Regions from separate parts of the Thermoanaerobacter sp. X514 genome, predicted to be linked through region 3. Evidence: riboswitches for the same ligand, from Rfam matches in the RefSeq annotation. Region 3 holds a riboswitch; each other region holds the start of a gene.
What was found. Region 3 has a riboswitch for cyclic di-AMP ahead of TETH514_RS07210 (cell wall hydrolase). Riboswitches for the same ligand answer to the same signal wherever they lie in the genome.
Positions count from the first base shown of each region.

Region 1: another riboswitch for cyclic di-AMP. It lies ahead of TETH514_RS10610 (NAD/NADP-dependent octopine/nopaline dehydrogenase family protein); the one in region 3 lies ahead of TETH514_RS07210 (cell wall hydrolase).
Region 2: another riboswitch for cyclic di-AMP. It lies ahead of TETH514_RS10825 (C40 family peptidase); the one in region 3 lies ahead of TETH514_RS07210 (cell wall hydrolase).

Region 1 is NC_010320.1:2,115,196-2,120,959, reverse strand. It holds gene yqeK (bis(5'-nucleosyl)-tetraphosphatase (symmetrical) YqeK) at 1-506, shown strand, start outside; gene rsfS (ribosome silencing factor) at 572-925, shown strand; gene TETH514_RS10615 (transcriptional regulator) at 1,063-1,713, shown strand; cyclic di-AMP (ydaO/yuaA leader) riboswitch at 1,776-1,907, shown strand; gene TETH514_RS10610 (NAD/NADP-dependent octopine/nopaline dehydrogenase family protein) at 2,009-3,109, shown strand; gene TETH514_RS10605 (cobalamin-dependent protein) at 3,106-4,758, shown strand; gene asnB (asparagine synthase B) at 4,840-5,764, shown strand, end outside.
Region 2 is NC_010320.1:2,151,823-2,157,586, reverse strand. It holds gene TETH514_RS10840 (nicotinate phosphoribosyltransferase) at 1-796, shown strand, start outside; gene TETH514_RS10835 (peptide ABC transporter substrate-binding protein) at 816-2,399, shown strand; tRNA gene TETH514_RS10830 (tRNA-Leu) at 2,473-2,557, shown strand; cyclic di-AMP (ydaO/yuaA leader) riboswitch at 2,737-2,867, shown strand; gene TETH514_RS10825 (C40 family peptidase) at 2,873-4,012, shown strand; gene typA (translational GTPase TypA) at 4,130-5,764, shown strand, end outside.
Region 3 is NC_010320.1:1,462,232-1,467,995, reverse strand. It holds gene nagB (glucosamine-6-phosphate deaminase) at 1-529, opposite strand, end outside; gene TETH514_RS07225 (ROK family transcriptional regulator) at 542-1,687, opposite strand; gene TETH514_RS07220 (PIG-L family deacetylase) at 1,894-2,268, shown strand; gene TETH514_RS07215 (TMEM165/GDT1 family protein) at 2,704-3,264, shown strand; gene TETH514_RS07210 (cell wall hydrolase) at 3,318-4,121, opposite strand; cyclic di-AMP (ydaO/yuaA leader) riboswitch at 4,121-4,247, opposite strand; gene TETH514_RS12915 (hypothetical protein) at 4,306-4,464, opposite strand; gene aroA (3-phosphoshikimate 1-carboxyvinyltransferase) at 4,607-5,764, opposite strand, start outside.

The sequences.
Region 1 (5,764 bases), 650 kb from region 3:
ACTCTATAGGTGTTATGGAAACCGCAATATACCTTGCTAAAAAATACGATGCTAATGTAGAAAAAGCGCAAGTTGCAGGTTTGTTGCACGATTGTGCAAAGGGCTATTCTGATGAGGAACTTTTAAAATTTGCTCAAAGATATGGAATTGAAGTAGATGAAGTTTTAAAACATGCGCCTTTTCTTTTACACGGTCCTGTAGGTGCACATTTGGTAGAAGAAATTTTTGGAATAAAAGACGAAGAAATAAAAAGAGCAATTGCTCTTCATACTACTGGGGATGTTAATATGACAATTTTAGATAAGATAATATTTTTGGCTGACTATATTGAACCTAATAGGAATTTTGAAGGGGTTGAAAAATTAAAACAATTGGCTGAGCAGGATGTGGATATGGCTGTATTAAAAGCTTTTGACAGCACTATTTGCTATGTAATAGAAAGAAAATTGCTTCTTTATGAAAAAACAATAAGAGCGAGAAATGATATTCTCTTAAAACTTTATTGAAGTAAATTGAAGTAAGTTAAAGAATAATATAAGCGGAAGAAAAATTATGATAGAGGGGTGATTTAGTGATAGAGTTAAAAGAGAAAGTATCAAAGATATATAATGTGTTAGAAGACAAAAAAGCCTTTGATATAAAGATTTTGTATATTGGGGATTTAACAACTATTGCTGATTATTTTATTATAGCTACGGGGAATTCAGATACCCATGTAAAAGCCTTGACTGACGAAGTTGAGAAAAAACTTTGGGAAGAAGGAATTTTTGTTCATCACATTGAGGGTTATGCAGCAGGCAAATGGGTTTTAATGGATTATGGTGATGTAATAGTTCATATTTTCCAACAAGAAGAGAGAAATTTTTATAATTTAGAAAGATTGTGGGCAGATGCAAAAGAAATACTGCTTGACAACCTTGTTTGAGGCATGTATAATAACGTTAATAAATTTTTTTATTAACGTCTTATCTCTTTGTGCAGATGGATTTTTATAGCCTATCAGTAATTTTTCATCACCTCATTGCATATATTTAAATTGTATGATTAGGGGGATTCAAGCCGATGAAGACGCATCCTATCTTGAAAAGCATAATCCCAGTACTAGAAGGTATAGCTAATACATTTGGCAAAAATTGCGAAGTGGCGTTGCATGACTTTTCTTCTCCACAAAATTCGATTATCGCAATTGTAAACGGGCATGTGACAGGAAGAGATGTAGGGAGCCCTTTGCCTGAAACTATATCGAAAGTATTGAAATCTGATAACGTTGAAAATTTAATAAACTATAAAAACAAAGGGAAAGATGGGAAAATTTTGAAGTCATCTGCTCTTTTTATAAAAGACGAAAATGGTAAGCCTGTTGGATGCCTTACCATCAATATTGATATCTCAGAATTTATAATGGTAAAAAATACTTTATCAGAGTTTTGCGATGTGGCGGATACCAACGAAGAGGCTCGAGAGGCTTATACAGGTAGTGTTAGCGATGTACTAGAAAGTATAGTAAACACAACATTGGAAAATTACGGAAAACCTGTTAATTTCATGTCAAAAGAAGAGAAGGTACAAGTGGTAAAGATGTTGGATGAAAAAGGGACTTTTTTGATAAGGGGCGCTGTGGATTACGTAGCAAAAATACTCTGTGTTTCCAGATATACTATATATAACTATTTGGATGAAATAAGGGTAGGAGAGGAGTTTGGGAAATATTAGTATGTTTTCCTTTACAACTTTTTGATTTTATGATATAATAAAAATAAATTGAAAATTGAATAAAATGCTAAACGCTGAATTCGTAAAGAAGCGGGGGAACCACTTTGGGGGTGAATCCATCTTTTGATAAGATGGTAGGGTTATCTTTCGACCCGAACCCGTCAGCTAACCTCGTAAGCGTTGAAAGAGGAGGATGATAGCAATGGTGTCTTTTTATGTCTTTTCAGACACCGAAGGCTAAAGCTATAGATTTTCCTCTATAGCTTTTTCATTTCTTTAAAAGGGGGTAGTAAAAATGAAACAACTCTCTTTTGCAGTAATTGGAGCTGGGAATGGGGGTCAAGCGATAGCGGGGCATCTCGCTTTAAAAGGCTATAAAGTTAATTTGTACAATAGAACCTATCAAAAATTACTTCCTATTATAGAAAAAGGTGGAATTGAATTAGAAGGAGAAGTAGAAGGGTTTGGCAAGTTAAATGTGATAACTGATGACATGGAGAAAGCTATTAAAGATGTTGATATAATTTTAGTTGTAGTTCCTGCTTCTGCCCATTATAAAATTGCCGAAGACATGCTGCTATATCTTAAGGATGGTCAAATAATTGTATTAAATCCTGGAAGAACTGGTGGTGCTTTAGAGTTTCATAATGTTATAAGAAAAAGAGAAGATTTAGATGTAGTTATTGCAGAAACAGATACTTTTATATATGCCTGCAGGTCTTCCATGGGAAAATCGAAAATATATAAGATAAAGGAAGTTGTGTCTGTTGCTGCAATACCTAAAGATAAAACACAAATGGTGGTGGAAGCACTTAATACTGCCTTTCCTCAATTTATTCCGGCGCAAAACGTTCTTGAAACGAGTCTTAACAATTTTGGAGCTGTTTTTCATCCTACACCTACTCTTTTGAATGCAGCGAGAATAGAAACTACTAAAGGGAATTTTGAATATTATCGGGAAGGCATTTCTCCTTCTGTTGCAAAAATACTGGAAAAAATAGATAATGAGAGAATGATGGTGGCGAAAGCTCTAGGTGTAAATACTATTTCCGCTAAAAGATGGCTAAAAGAAAGTTATAATGCAGAAGGAGAAAATCTATATGAGGCAATTCAAAATACAAAAGCTTATGTGGGTTTGTTAGCTCCTCAAACATTAGATTGCCGTTATATATTTGAAGATGTTCCTATGAGTTTAGTGCCTATGTCTTCTATAGGGAAAGAGATAGGCATTAAGACCCCCACTATTGATGCTGTTATACATCTTGCTTCAGTTATGCACGGAAAAGATTATTGGAAAATTGGAAGAACAGCTGAAAAGCTTGGCATACAAGGTATGACAGCTGAGGAAATTATAGAATTGGTGGAAGGGAAAAGAAAGGAGGTAACGATAGCATGAAAAAGTTAGTTTTGGCGGCAGCTATAGGGAATTGTGTCCATGTGGCAGGTGTGTATAACTTTTTGAGATTTGCAGAACAGCAAGGCTATGAAACTGTATTTTTGGGTCCTGCTGTTCCTATAAAAAAATTGATAGAAGCCGTTAAAGAACATAAGCCGGGGATTGTAGGAGTAAGCTATAGACTGACTCCTTCTGCTCTTGAAAAACTTTTCGAAGAACTAAAGAAGGAAATAGAAGTAAATAATTTGCAACATATAAAGTGGGTATTTGGAGGTACAGAGCCTACTGCAGAAGTAGCGAGAAGATCAGGAATATTTGCAGCAGTTTTTGATGGTAAAAATGGCGATGAACCTACTATTAATTTCTTAAGAGGAGGAAGCACAAATCATAGACAGCGGGTTTTTGCTGATACACTAATAGGAAGAATAGAAGATAAATTCCCTTATCCTATCATAAGACACCACTTTGGACTTCCTTCATTAGAGGATACTATAGAGGGAGTTAAGAAGATAGCAGAGGCAGAAATTTTAGATGTAATTTCTCTCGCCCCAGACCAAAATGCTCAAGAGCACTTCTTTGATAAAAAATATGACAAATCTTTAGATGGAGCAGGCGGTGTTCCTATAAGAAAGGAAGAAGACTTGATAAGGATATATGAAGCTTCAAGAAGAGGCAATTATCCTCTTTTAAGGTGTTATAGTGGCACAAATGACGTATTTAAGATGGCAGAAATGCTTTTAAGAACGATCCACAATGCGTGGGCAGCAATACCACTTAGCTGGTACAATGTTCTCGATGGAAGAGGTCCAAGAAATGTTAACACTTCTATCAGAGAAAATCAACAATTGATGAAATGGCACGCTAAAAGGGGTGTACCAGTGGAGGTAAATGAGGCACACCATTGGAGCTTGAGGGATGCTCACGATATAATTGGGGTAGCTACGGCATATCTTGCGGCATATAATGCAAAAAAAATGGGTGTTAGAGACTATGTAGCACAATTTATGTTTAACGTGCCTGCTTCTATTTCACCAAAAATGGATTTGGCAAAGATGTTAGCTAAGATAGAGCTGATAGAAGAATTGCAAGATGAAAATTTCAGAGTTATAAGGCAAGCAAGAGCGGGACTTGCAAGTTTTCCAACTGACCTTTTAGAAGCCAAGGGTCAGTTAGCTTCCAGTGCTTATCTCTCTATGGCTATAAGACCTCATATATATCACGTAGTGGGATATTGTGAAGCTCATCATGCTGCAACGCCAGAAGATATAATTGAAAGCGTTAAAATAGTAAAAGCCGTGATAAAAAATTCTATGTTTGGAATGCCTGATTTGACTCAAGATAAAGAAGTAATTCAAAGAAAAGAACAGTTAAAGAAAGAGACAAGGATTTTATTGGAAGCGATAAAGAACTTGGCACCTCACAGCCCTGATCCACTGGCAGATCCAGATGTGCTGGCATTAGCAATAAAAATAGGTCTATTGGATGCACCTCATCTTAAAGGTAACAAATATGCTAAAGGAGTACTACAAACAAAAGTGATAGATGGAGCATGTTACGCTTATGACTATGAAAAACAAAGAATAATACCTGAAGAAGAAAGGGTAGAAAAGATTTTACGTGAATATGAAAAATCAGCTATAGAAGTATAAAAACTTAGGAACGTAAGATCTTTTCTTACGTTCCTTATTCAATTTCTTTAAATATATCTGAAGGGGAGGAATGATAGTCAAATGTGCGGATTGGCAGGAATTATAGGAACTGCTGATAAGAGCAAAATACAAAGGATGCTTGAAAAAATACAACATCGTGGCCCGGATGAGTCAGGTATTTTTGCAGATGAAAATATTACATTAGGCCATAATAGGTTGACGATAATTGACCTTTATCATGGACGCCAACCTATAAAAAACGAAGATGGCAGGTATTGGCTTATTTATAATGGAGAAATTTATAATTACCAACTATTGCGTAAAGAGTTAAAAAACCATACTTTTTCCACAGATACTGATAGCGAAGTTATAATTCATTTGTATGAAGAACTAGGTAAAAATTGTATTAACTATATTGATGGAATGTTTGCTTTAGCTATTTATGACTCTAAAAAAAAGACCATATTTATTGCTCGCGATCCGTTAGGAATAAAGCCATTGTATTATGGTAAAACAAAAGAAGGTTATTTTGTCTTTGCTTCGGAGATTAAAGCACTTCAGGAAGTAACTGATGATATAAATGAATTTCCTAATGGATATATTTATACCAGTGAAAAGGGGTTTGAAAAATATTATTCAATTCCCCAGGACCCGATGCATTTTGGAGAGGTTGATGACATTATTAATGGATTAAGGCTTAGATTAGAGGATTCAGTAAGAAAAAGGTTGATTGCTGATGTGCCTGTTGGAGTATTTTTAAGTGGCGGATTGGATAGCAGCCTTATAGCAGCAATAGCAGCAAAATACAAAAATCCCCTTCACTCATTTGCAGTAGGTGTCGAAGGAAGTAATGACTTAAAGAATGCAAGAGTTGTTGCTGATTATGTAGGTACGATTCACCATGAATTTATTTATACAGAGGAGGACATAAAAAAAATTTTACCCGAAGTTATATATCATCTTGAATCCTGTGATCCAGCCTTAGTCAGAAGTGCTGTTGCAACAT
Region 2 (5,764 bases), 690 kb from region 3:
TAAAAATGTGGAAATATGGTCTTTGGAAGAAGGAGATACTTTTGAAGCTAAAGATACAGTAATGAGGATAAAAGGGCCTTATAGTGAGTTTGGAATTTATGAGACGGCAATATTAGGAATTCTTGCAAGTTCTTCTGGTTGGGCAACAGCAGCAAGGGAGCTTAAAGAAGTTGCCAAAGACAAACCAATATTATGTTTTGGCGCGAGACATGTACATCCAGCTGTGGCACCTGTGATGGAAAGGGCGGCACTCGTTGGAGGGGCAGATGATGCCAGCTGTGTTTTAGGTGCAAAATTAATGGGAAAAGACCCTAAAGGGACAGTACCTCATGCTGCTTTTTTGATTGCAGGAGATACATTAGAAGTGGTGAAAGCTTACAGAGATATAACTCCCCCTGATGAGAAGATAACCATTTTAGTTGATACTTTTAAAGACGAAGTGGAAGAGGCTTTGAGGGTTGCTGAATTTTTAGGGGATAGATTATACGGAGTAAGACTTGATACTCCATCAGAAAGAGGAGGTGTTACTCCCAATTTGGTTTATGAACTAAGACAAAGGCTTAATCAAAAAGGATTTACAAATGTAAAAATTATAGTTTCTGGAGGTTTAGATCCTGAAAGAGTTGCAAAACTTTCTGAAAGTGGGGCAGATGCTTTTGGTGTTGGAAGTTACATATCTGATGCTCAACCTATTGACATGACAATGGATATAAAAGAAGTAGAAGGGGTACCTGTTGCTAAAAGAGGGAGAATTCCTGGTATTATAGAAAATAAAAAATTGAAAAAGATAAAATAGTTTTCGGAGATGATAGTTAATGAGAAAATTTATTATATTATCTTTCATTTTGATGTTTATTTTTACAGGATGCAAAACCACTCCACAAAATATGGTAAATTTGCCGCAAGCTTCTGAGGATAAAACTAAGATTGAAGAAGAAAAGCCACTAGAGGGTGGCACTTTAAGAGTAAATATTACTTCTTTTGATACGTTAAATCCTTTTTTAAACAGCAATGAACGAGTAAGGCAAATGTTGAATTTGTCATTGGAAGGATTAGTTACTTTAGATAAAACTTTAAAACCTGTTCCTCAATTAGCAGAAAAGTGGGAGATAAATGGACTTAATATAAAATTTTATTTAAAAAAGAATGTTAAATGGCAGGATGGAGTAAGTTTTACAGCTAATGATGTAAAATTTACTTTTGATTCTTTTAAAAGTAAGGAGGTAAAAAGCCCTTATAAGGACATTCTCATTAACTATCTCTCCTCTTATAAGACAAACGGTGATTATGAATTTGAAGTTGTTTTAAATAAACCTGCTGCAAATCCAATAGCTTTATTTACTTTTCCTATTTTAGCCGAGCACCAATACAAGAGCAAGGAAGATATTTTAAATAAAGACATCGTACCTATTGGTACAGGACCATATAAGATATCTTCTTACAGTGTTAGCAGAGAGGTTATTTTTGAAAAAAATCCTTATTATAGAGGCGACAAACCCTATATAGATAATATAGTATTTAAAATTGTGCCTAATGAAAATGCCATGATAACATCTTTTCAAAGCAAAGAAGCAGATTTTACTTTTTTAAGTGACATAGACTGGGATAAATACAAAGAGCTTTCAAATGTAAATATTTATAAATACGTTATGCAAGATTATGTATTTATGGCTCCTAATTATCAAAATCCAGCGTTGAAAGATTCAAATGTCAGGAAAGCGATGTGTTATGGAATAGATACTGACAAAATTTTGAGAGATGTATATTTTGGTCATGGGTTAAAGTCATGCATCCCAGTCCGCCCTGATTCATGGCTTTATAGTAGTAAAATAGTAGCTCATAATTACGATATAAAAGAGGCAAATAAAATATTAGAGGAAAATGGTTGGAATTTAGTTAAAGGGATAAGGAACAATGGAACTTATCAACTTAAATTTGATTTGATAGTAAATGTAAATAATCCTTATTTAATTAAGACTGCTCAAATTATAAAGAATAATTTAAAAAGCATAGGAATTGAAATAAAAATTGTACCAAAAGATTGGGATAATTTACTAAGTTCTGTGTATTCGGGTAAGTTTGATTTGGTGCTAATGGAGTGGAATTTAAGTTATAATCAAGATATGTCTGCGATGTTTATGACAAAAGGCAAAGATAATTTTATGGGTTATAGTAATTCTAAAGTTGATGAAATATATAGTAGAATTTTTTATGATTTAGAAGAAAATTCTTTAAAAGCAGATTATCAAGTTTTGGAACAAGTTTTTTTAGAGGAACAACCTATAATTGGCCTTTTCTATATTGAAGGAGCAGTTATGGCATATGACAATGTAAAAGGTGTGGACCCTACTGGATTTAATGTTTTCGACAATATAGAAAAATGGTATATAAAAAAGTAGTATTAAAAAATAGGTATTGACACTGACCTAAAAAGATTATATAATTCATAGTGTGACGAAATTAAAAAAGCGTGCGGTGGTGGCGGAACTGGCAGACGCGTACGTTTGAGGGGCGTATGGGGTTTCCCGTGTGGGTTCAAGTCCCACCCTCCGCACCATAAATAAATCCGCACCATAAATAAAAGAGAAAAGAGGCGTTAAGCCTTTTATTTTTTTGTCACACAAATTATTAATTTTTTATAAAATATATTAAAAAAAGATTAAAAAGTTTAAGAAAATGTAATGTAAACATTGACTTTGACTGTAGGATATGATAAGATAAGACAAAAGGACAAAATATGCAATCTTGCCGAATCCGAAAGGTACGGAGGAACCGCTTTTTGGGGTTAATCTGCAGTGAAGCTGCAGTAGGGATACCTTCTGTCCCGCACCCGACAGCTAACTCCGGAGGCAATAAAGGAAGGAGATTTGCAGTGGATCAGCGAATAGGAAAGATGATTTTTGGAATTTCTGTGTTTGGCGCGACGCTGATTGGTAGTTCTTTTTTGAACCCAGCGTTTGCAGAAGGATTGGGAGTTGGAAAGATTACGGGAAATTATGTAAATGTACGAACGCAGGGCAGTTTATCAGGAAGCATTATTACACGGCTAAATTTAAATGATACTGTGACTGTGTTAGATCAGCAAAATGGATGGTACAAGATTAAGCTTTCAGATGGAAAAGAAGGTTGGGTTTTTGGAGAGTATTTAGCATTAGTTAATGGCCAAAATGCACCGGTAACAGGAGTTGGTACTGTGACCGGTAGTAGAGTGAACGTAAGAAGTGCAGCCAGTTTATCTGCAAGCATAATAACACAACTTGCAAAAAATACTGTAGTAGATGTTTTAGGAAAGCAAAATGATTGGTACAAAGTAAGACTTTCTAACAACAAAGAAGGATGGATTTACAGTCAATATTTAGCAGTAAAAAGTGTAGATACTACTGTATCAAGAGGAAGTGTTAATAGAACACCAATAGCTGTTGGCATAGTAACAGGTAGTGTAGTAAATGTGAGAAGTGCAGGTAATATATCTGCCAATGTGATAGCACAAGTTACAAAAAATACAAAAGTGGATGTATTAGGAAATCAAAATGGATGGTACAATATAAGGCTTTCAGATGGAAGAGAAGGTTGGATATATGGCCAATATTTATCAGTAGGAACACAAACGATTGTATCAAGAGGAGACGTAGATAGAAGTGTGGTAAACAAGCTTATAGAATTTGCTAAATCTCTTTTGGGAACCAAGTATGTGTATGGAGGTTCATCTCCTGCAGGGTTTGATTGTTCCGGTTTTGTTCAATATGTTTTTAAGAATTTTGATATTAATTTACCAAGAACGGCGAAGGACCAATCTACTGTAGGAGAATATGTAAGTTATAGCAACCTTCAACCAGGAGATTTGGTATTTTTTAAAACTTTGGGAAGTAGTGTGATAAATCACTCAGGAATATATATAGGCAATGGTGAGTTTATACACAGCTCTTCAGGGGCTGGAAAAGTGATAATAAGTAATATAACTTCGGGATATTATAAAGACCATTATACTACAGCACGACGCGTTATAAGATAAGCATAAAAAAAGAGTACTCCAAGGAGTGCTCTTTTTTATATTGACTATTTTTATTCCTTGATATATCATATAATACTGTATACGCGATATAGCCTATTTTATGGAAGGAGATACCTTATGAAATATGTAAGAGAAGATGTAAGAAATATAGCCATTATTGCTCATGTTGATCATGGAAAAACTACTTTGGTTGATGCTATGCTTAAACAAAGCGGTATTTTTAGGGCAAATGAAAAAGTTGAGGAAAGGATTTTGGATTTTAACGATTTAGAAAGAGAAAGAGGCATAACAATTCTTGCCAAAAATACTGCTGTTAGATATAAAGATGTAAAAATAAATATAGTTGATACACCTGGACATGCGGATTTTAGCGGTGAAGTAGAGCGAGTATTAAAAATGGTAGATGGGGTACTTTTGTTGGTGGATTCTTTTGAAGGACCTATGCCACAGACCCGTTTTGTATTAAGTAAAGCCTTGGAACTGGATCTAAAACCTATAGTTGTCATAAATAAAATTGATAGGCCTGATGCAAGGCCTCAGGAGGTTATTGACGAAGTCTTAGATTTATTTATTGAATTAGGAGCAAATGATGACCAAATCGATTTCCCTATTGTCTACACCTCTGCGAAAGAAGGTATAGCGAAATTAAGTTTAGAAGGAGAATCTCATGATTTGAGACCTCTTTTTGATACGATTTTAGACTATATTCCTGCACCAATAGGAGATGTTGAAGCACCATTGCAACTTATAGTGACTACTCTAGATTATGATGATTACATTGGGAGAATTGCCATTGGAAAAGTAGTTAGAGGAAAAATAATTTCAGGGGAAGAAGCGGCTATATGTAAAAGAGATGGGTCAATACAAAAAGTTCACATAAATAATCTATATCAGTTTGAAGGACTAAAAAGAGTGCAAGTAGAAGAAGCAAGTTTAGGAGATATTGTGGCAGTTTCAGGCATAAGCGATATTGAGATTGGAGAGACCATTGCAGATAGGGATAATCCTGAAGCGGTAGACTTTGTTCGAATAGAAGAGCCTACAGTTTCTATGACTTTTAGTGTAAATACCAGTCCTTTTGCTGGAACTGAAGGTAAATACGTTACTTCAAGACATTTAAGAGAAAGGCTTTTTAAAGAGCTAGAGACAAACGTAGCATTGCGAGTTGAAGAAACAGATTCTACTGATTCTTTTAAGGTATCTGGAAGAGGGGAATTGCATCTTTCTATTTTAATTGAGACTATGAGACGGGAAGGGTATGAATTACAGGTTTCTAAGCCTACCGTGATTTTTAAAGAAGTAAATGGAGTAAAAATGGAACCTATTGAACTTTTGATAATAGATATTCCTGAAGAATATATGGGAGTTGTAATGGAAAAATTAGGACCGAGAAAAGCTGAATTGATGGATATGCACACATTAAAGCCAGGAACTATAAGGCTTAAGTTTAAAATACCTACACGAGGCTTAATAGGGTATCGGTCTGAATTTTTAACAGATACAAAAGGAAATGGCATAATGACCTCTGTCTTTTATGATTATGCACCTTACAAAGGAGACATTCCTTCTCGTACGAGAGGCGCTCTTGTAGCTTTTGAGACGGGGGTTGCGACAACTTATGGCCTTTACAATGCTCAAGAGAGAGGGACACTTTTTATAGAGCCAGGTACAAAAGTGTATGAAGGGATGGTTGTGGGAGTTAATTCAAGAAGTGGAGATATTGATGTCAATGTATGTAAGAAAAAACATGTG
Region 3 (5,764 bases):
TTGGCACTTCCTCTGCGCTTTTAAAAAATCTCTTATTAGCATTTATCGTCTTTTCAGTCAAAGTAACCACATGTGTTTTTGTCTCTATACTTTCATCTGGCTCATTAAACCCTATATGTCCATTTATACCAATTCCTAATATCTGTAAATCAATTCCTCCTGCTTTTTCTATTTCTTCTTCATATTTTCTACATTCTTCTTCTAAATCCTCGGCTATACCATTTGGAATATGAACATTTTCTTTTTTAATGTTAATATGATTGAAAAAATTGTGGAACATAAAATAATGATAGCTTTGAGGATGGTCTGGAGATAAACCAATGTATTCGTCTAAATTAAAAGTAATGACATTAGAAAAATCTATTTCCCCTCTTTTATACATCTCAATTAAATGTTTATACATCCCCAGAGGCGTAGAACCTGTAGCAAGCCCTAAAACCGTATTAGGTTTTTCTTTGATTTGCTTTTTCACAATTTCTGCTGCCTTTTTACTCATTTCCTCATAATTTACAGTTATAATTACTTTCATCTTATGGCCTCCTTATAGTAAAATTAAATTATTTGTATTTAAAAGCACATCGGCTACCGCCCCAATAGCAGAAGCATCTTCACCAAGTTGAGCTACTTTAATGTCAAAATCAAAAGGCACAATCCTTTTCACTTTCTCCTTTAGCTCCTGGCGTATATCAATTTCATAGTTTAAAATGTCTCCTCCAATTATTATCACTTCTGGGTTTAAGATACTTACAATATTGGCAATACCCATGCTTAAATTTTTAATAAATTGAGATACAGCTTGTACACAAGCAGGATTTTGTTTTTTATATTCTTTTACTACACCCTCCATAGTTTTTACATAAGGCAAACTTTTAGAAACTGATTCAACTAAAGCAGACAAAGAAGCCTTTCTTTCAAAATAACCATAATCCTCGTAAGAATAAACTCTTTCAAAAGCATCCTCTCCTATGGCCATGTACCCTACTTCCCCTGCAGCGTAACTATTGCCTCGTAATAAAGTACCATTTACATATATTCCCGAGCCTATACCATTTCCTATGTTTATAAGCACAAAATTCTCTATTTCACGGCAACAACCAATCCATCTCTCGCCCAGTGCAGCATAATTTACACTGTTGTCCACGTAGATGTTATAATTAAAAATTTCACTCAACCTTTTCTTTAAATCAAAATTACTCCATTTCAATCCTGGTGCATCAACAATTCCTTTTTGTATATCTGTGATTCCTGGAAGACCAATACCAATTCCTATTATATTTTTATCTTCCTCAGCAAGTTCTTTTATCCCTTTCACAATTCCATTAAAAGCCTGTTCTTTAATGCCAGTTTCCCATTTTATCTTTTTTAAAATTTTCCCCTCTAAATTAGTCAGAATTCCTATCGAATTTGTAGATTCAACGCTTATCCCTATAACAAATCTAGCATCAGGATTAAAAGAAAGCTGTATAGGCTTTCTCCCTACTGTACCTTTTTCTCCGTAACCATTTTCTATTACCAAACCTTCTTCAATCAACTCATCTACAATGGCAGAAATAGTAGATTTGCTCATTTTTAAAACTTTAGAAACCTCTATTCTCGATATGGGTTGCATCTTTTTAATAACATCTAAAACATTGGCTTTATTGATATTTTTAATTAACCCTGAAGTGCCTTTAGTATAGTCTTTCAATATCTCGCCTCCATTAGTTCATTATCTGAACTAATTATCTAAAAAATTAGTTCGATATCCGAACATTTTCTTGTAATTATTATACCATAATAATTTGAAAAATGTAAATAATAAATTTTGAGACTACAAATATACAAGGAAGGTGCCTTATAATGAATAAAAAAATGAAATACATTGCAATAATTACTTTAATACTTTTATAGCCTTTGTGCAAAACTCCTGTTAAAAAACTTTATCCAACTCCTCAAATTTATCAAAGAGTATTAGTCTTTGCACCTCACCCTGATGATGAAACATTGGCTTCAGCTGGCCTTATTCAAGACACTATGAGATATGGTGGTGAAGTAAAAGTCGTAATAATAACTAATGGAGATTCCTTTAAAAGGGCAGTTATTGAAAATTATGACATTCCTTTTCCAACCCCTCATGATTTTTTGCGTCTTGGATACGATAGACAAAAAGAAACTCTCTCTACCTTAAAATACTTAGGAGTAAAAGAGGAAAACATTATTTTTTTAGGATATCCTGATAAAGGTTTAGTTTATCTTCTTGAAATAGTTTTTATATTGATATTACAATAATTCCTAATATAGCATTCTCCCTTTATTATTGCTCCATTAGAAATAATAGCATTCTAAGTCATCAGAAGTATAGTTTACTAAGTACATACAATCGCCTCCTAAATATCTCACAATTTTAAAATAGCACTTTTTTAAAAAGGTTACAATAATGTGTGTAAAATTTTAGTCTAAAAATATAACTATGCAAAAACTCAGCAACCTTCAAAATTTTGACAGACATGTTACAATCAAATAAGTTGACATTTTATGATAAATTTTTTACAATATATTGAGTAAAGGGGAGTAGTTCGCATAGCTTATATGTGGTAAAGTCAACATATCGGGAAACCCTGGCTTTACCTTAAAGAACGAGACCTTTACATAATATGTTTTACATATTATGTAAAGGTCCTAATTTATTTATAGAGCAAATATAATAGTTGGGGAGGCAATAAAATGGAGGCACTTGTCACATCATTTGTCCTTATCTTTACTTCTGAGATGGGAGATAAGTCACAGCTCATGTCAATGGCTTTTGCTACTCTTTTTAAAGTAAGGACTGTTCTTATAAGTATATTTATCGCTGCCTTAATAAACAATGGCATGGCTGTGATATTTGGTTCGTATATCACCGAATACATTCCCATTTTTTATATAAAACTTTTAGCTGCTTTATTATTTTTGTTTTTTGGAATTTCAACTTTAATAGAGGAAGAAACAAAACAGGAAAAAATAAAAAATTCAAAATACGGTCCTGTTGCAACTATTATAAGTACATATGTACTATCAGAATTTGGAGACAAAACGCAATTGGCTGCTATAGCTTTGACTGCATCATACAACAGTCCTCTGTACATATTAATAGGCACTACTCTTGGAATATTTTTAGCAGATGTATTAGGGATAATTGTAGGCATTTATTTTAATAAAAGAATCCCTTCAAAATATTTAAAATATCTATCTTCTTTCATATTCATCGCCTTTGGTCTTTCTACTTTGTATAAATTGTTTTTCTAAGTCAAAAACGGGTACTTAAATTGTACCCGTTTTTGACCCTCTCATCGGAAGTTTTACCTGCCGTAACAGAAAACCATATTACCTATTCTTGCCGCTATAGGAAGTGACCACAACCACGCATTAGTAGAACTTTGGTCAAAATAATACAAGGCTCCGTTTGTTGGGTCAACACCACTTAACGCATCTCTTGCTGCACTTATAGCGTCAGCTGAGGCAGGTCTATTTATCCACCCATTTAACACAGGAGTAAATTGGTAATTTCCGTATGCATCGACTTGATATATCACGTCTTTTATAGTATTAGGGAAAATACCACTTTTAACTCTGTTTATTACTACGGCCGCAACTGCTACTTTAGCCTGGTATGGTTCTCCATCTGCTTCCGCGGTAACAAGTCGCGCAAGGAGGTCAAATTCCTCTTTTGTGTAGGGTATTACACCCCTTTCAATAGAACCTCTGCTGACATCCTGATATGTCCTATTAGAAGAAGTATCACGGGGTATAATAAAGACTTGTCCAGGATATATTATGTCGCTTTTGTATCCGTTTGCAGATTTGAGCATATCAACAGTAATGCCGTATTTTAAAGCAATTAAGTACAAGCTGTCACCTTTTTGGACAACATATGTGTTATCACTGCCCGGCACTTGTAAAACTTGTCCTGGGTATATTACGGTACTTTGAAGGCCGTTTAAAGACATCAACTTAGTATAGGTAGTTCCATATTTTTGGCTTATACCCCATAAGGTATCGCCGGGTTTAACTGTGTAAGTTGCGGCAAATATTGATTGGAAAATAAACAATCCGCCTATAACTGATGCGATGAGAGGTTTGACCTTGATGTGAATATTAAACATGTTGTTCCCCCTTTCGCCTCCGAGGTTAGTTGACGGGTTCGGGTGAGGGCCACCCTACCACGAAAGTGGATTCACCCCACTTTAGTTCCCCCGTACCCCTTATCGGGGATTCGGCATATTTTTAACTAAATTATAACCGGATATCTAATTTGTGTCCATATTAAACTGGTGGAAAGATAGGTACTTACTGGCACTCACTATAGCCACAGAAAGGACAAAAAACACATCCTCCTTCATGAACCAATTTAGCACCGCAATCCGGACATGCAAACACATTTACATTATTTTGATCAGCTTTATTTTCTTTTAGCTGTTTTTTATCCTCTGCCACTTGGTTTTTCATTTTAATCACCTCTATATATTGTTGTATTATTATAATAACACACAATATATAGGATTTCAAGAGCAAAGTTTGACAAAAAAATAACATCGTTCTGCTTTTTTTTGTAAAACTTACATTTTTTGATTATTCATCACCAATGATATTAAAGCATATCAAAGGTTTTATAAAAATCCGGATACGAAATATTTACACATTCAGCATTTTTTATCTTAGTTTCTCCTTCTGCCATAAGTCCAGCAACCCATAAAGACATGGCAATCCTGTGGTCATTGTAACTTTCCACTGTATTCCCTTTCAAAAATCCCGTGCCTTCTATAATCATCCCATCTTCTGTTTCAAAAATTTTAGCTCCCATTTTCTTTAATTCTGAAGTGATTGTATTTATTCTATTGCTTTCTTTTACTTTTAACTCCTCGGCATCTTTTATCACTGTTTTCCCTTCTGCGAAGACTGCTGCAACTGCTATTACTGGAATTTCATCAATAAGCCTTGGAATAAGACTTCCTCCAATTTCAATTCCTTTTAGCCTTGAAGTCTTAACTGTTATATCCGCTACTTTTTCATTGTTTATAGTTCTTTCATTTGTTAAGACAATGTCTCCTCCCATCTCTTTTATCACATCAATAATACCGGTTCTTGTAGGATTTACATTTACATTTTTTATAGTAACCTCCGAATTTGGAACGAGAGTTGCAGCAACAATAAAATATGCTGCTGACGATATATCCCCTGGTACAATAACTTTCTGCCCTTGTAATTTGTAGCCAGGGTAACAAGTTATTTTTGTGCCATTTACCTCCACTTTAGCACCAAAAGAACTAAACATGAGTTCCGTGTGATTTCTTGAAGGGTAGGGCTCTTCAATAGTCGTTTTATCATCGGCGTAAAGGCTTGCCAACATTATACTGGACTTAACCTGTGCACTGGCAATTGGCATTTTGTAATATATGCCTTTAAGTTTGTTTCCAAAAACCGTAAGAGGTGCAAAATTTCCTTCTCTTGCTTCTATTTTCGCTCCCATCATACTAAGAGGAGTTATCACTCTTCCCATAGGGCGTCTCTTTATAGAATCATCGCCTGTAAGCGTTGTCTCAAATTTTTGACCAGCGAGAATACCCATCAAAAGCCGAATAGTAGTACCCGAATTTCCTACATCAAGAATTTTTTCACTTTTATTTAGATAAAGTCCTTTTCCTTGAACTTTAACATTTGTGCCTTTTAATTCAATGTCAACACCCAAATTTTTCATACAGTTAATAGTAGATATACAATCTTCTCCTAAAAGAAAATTTTCAATCTC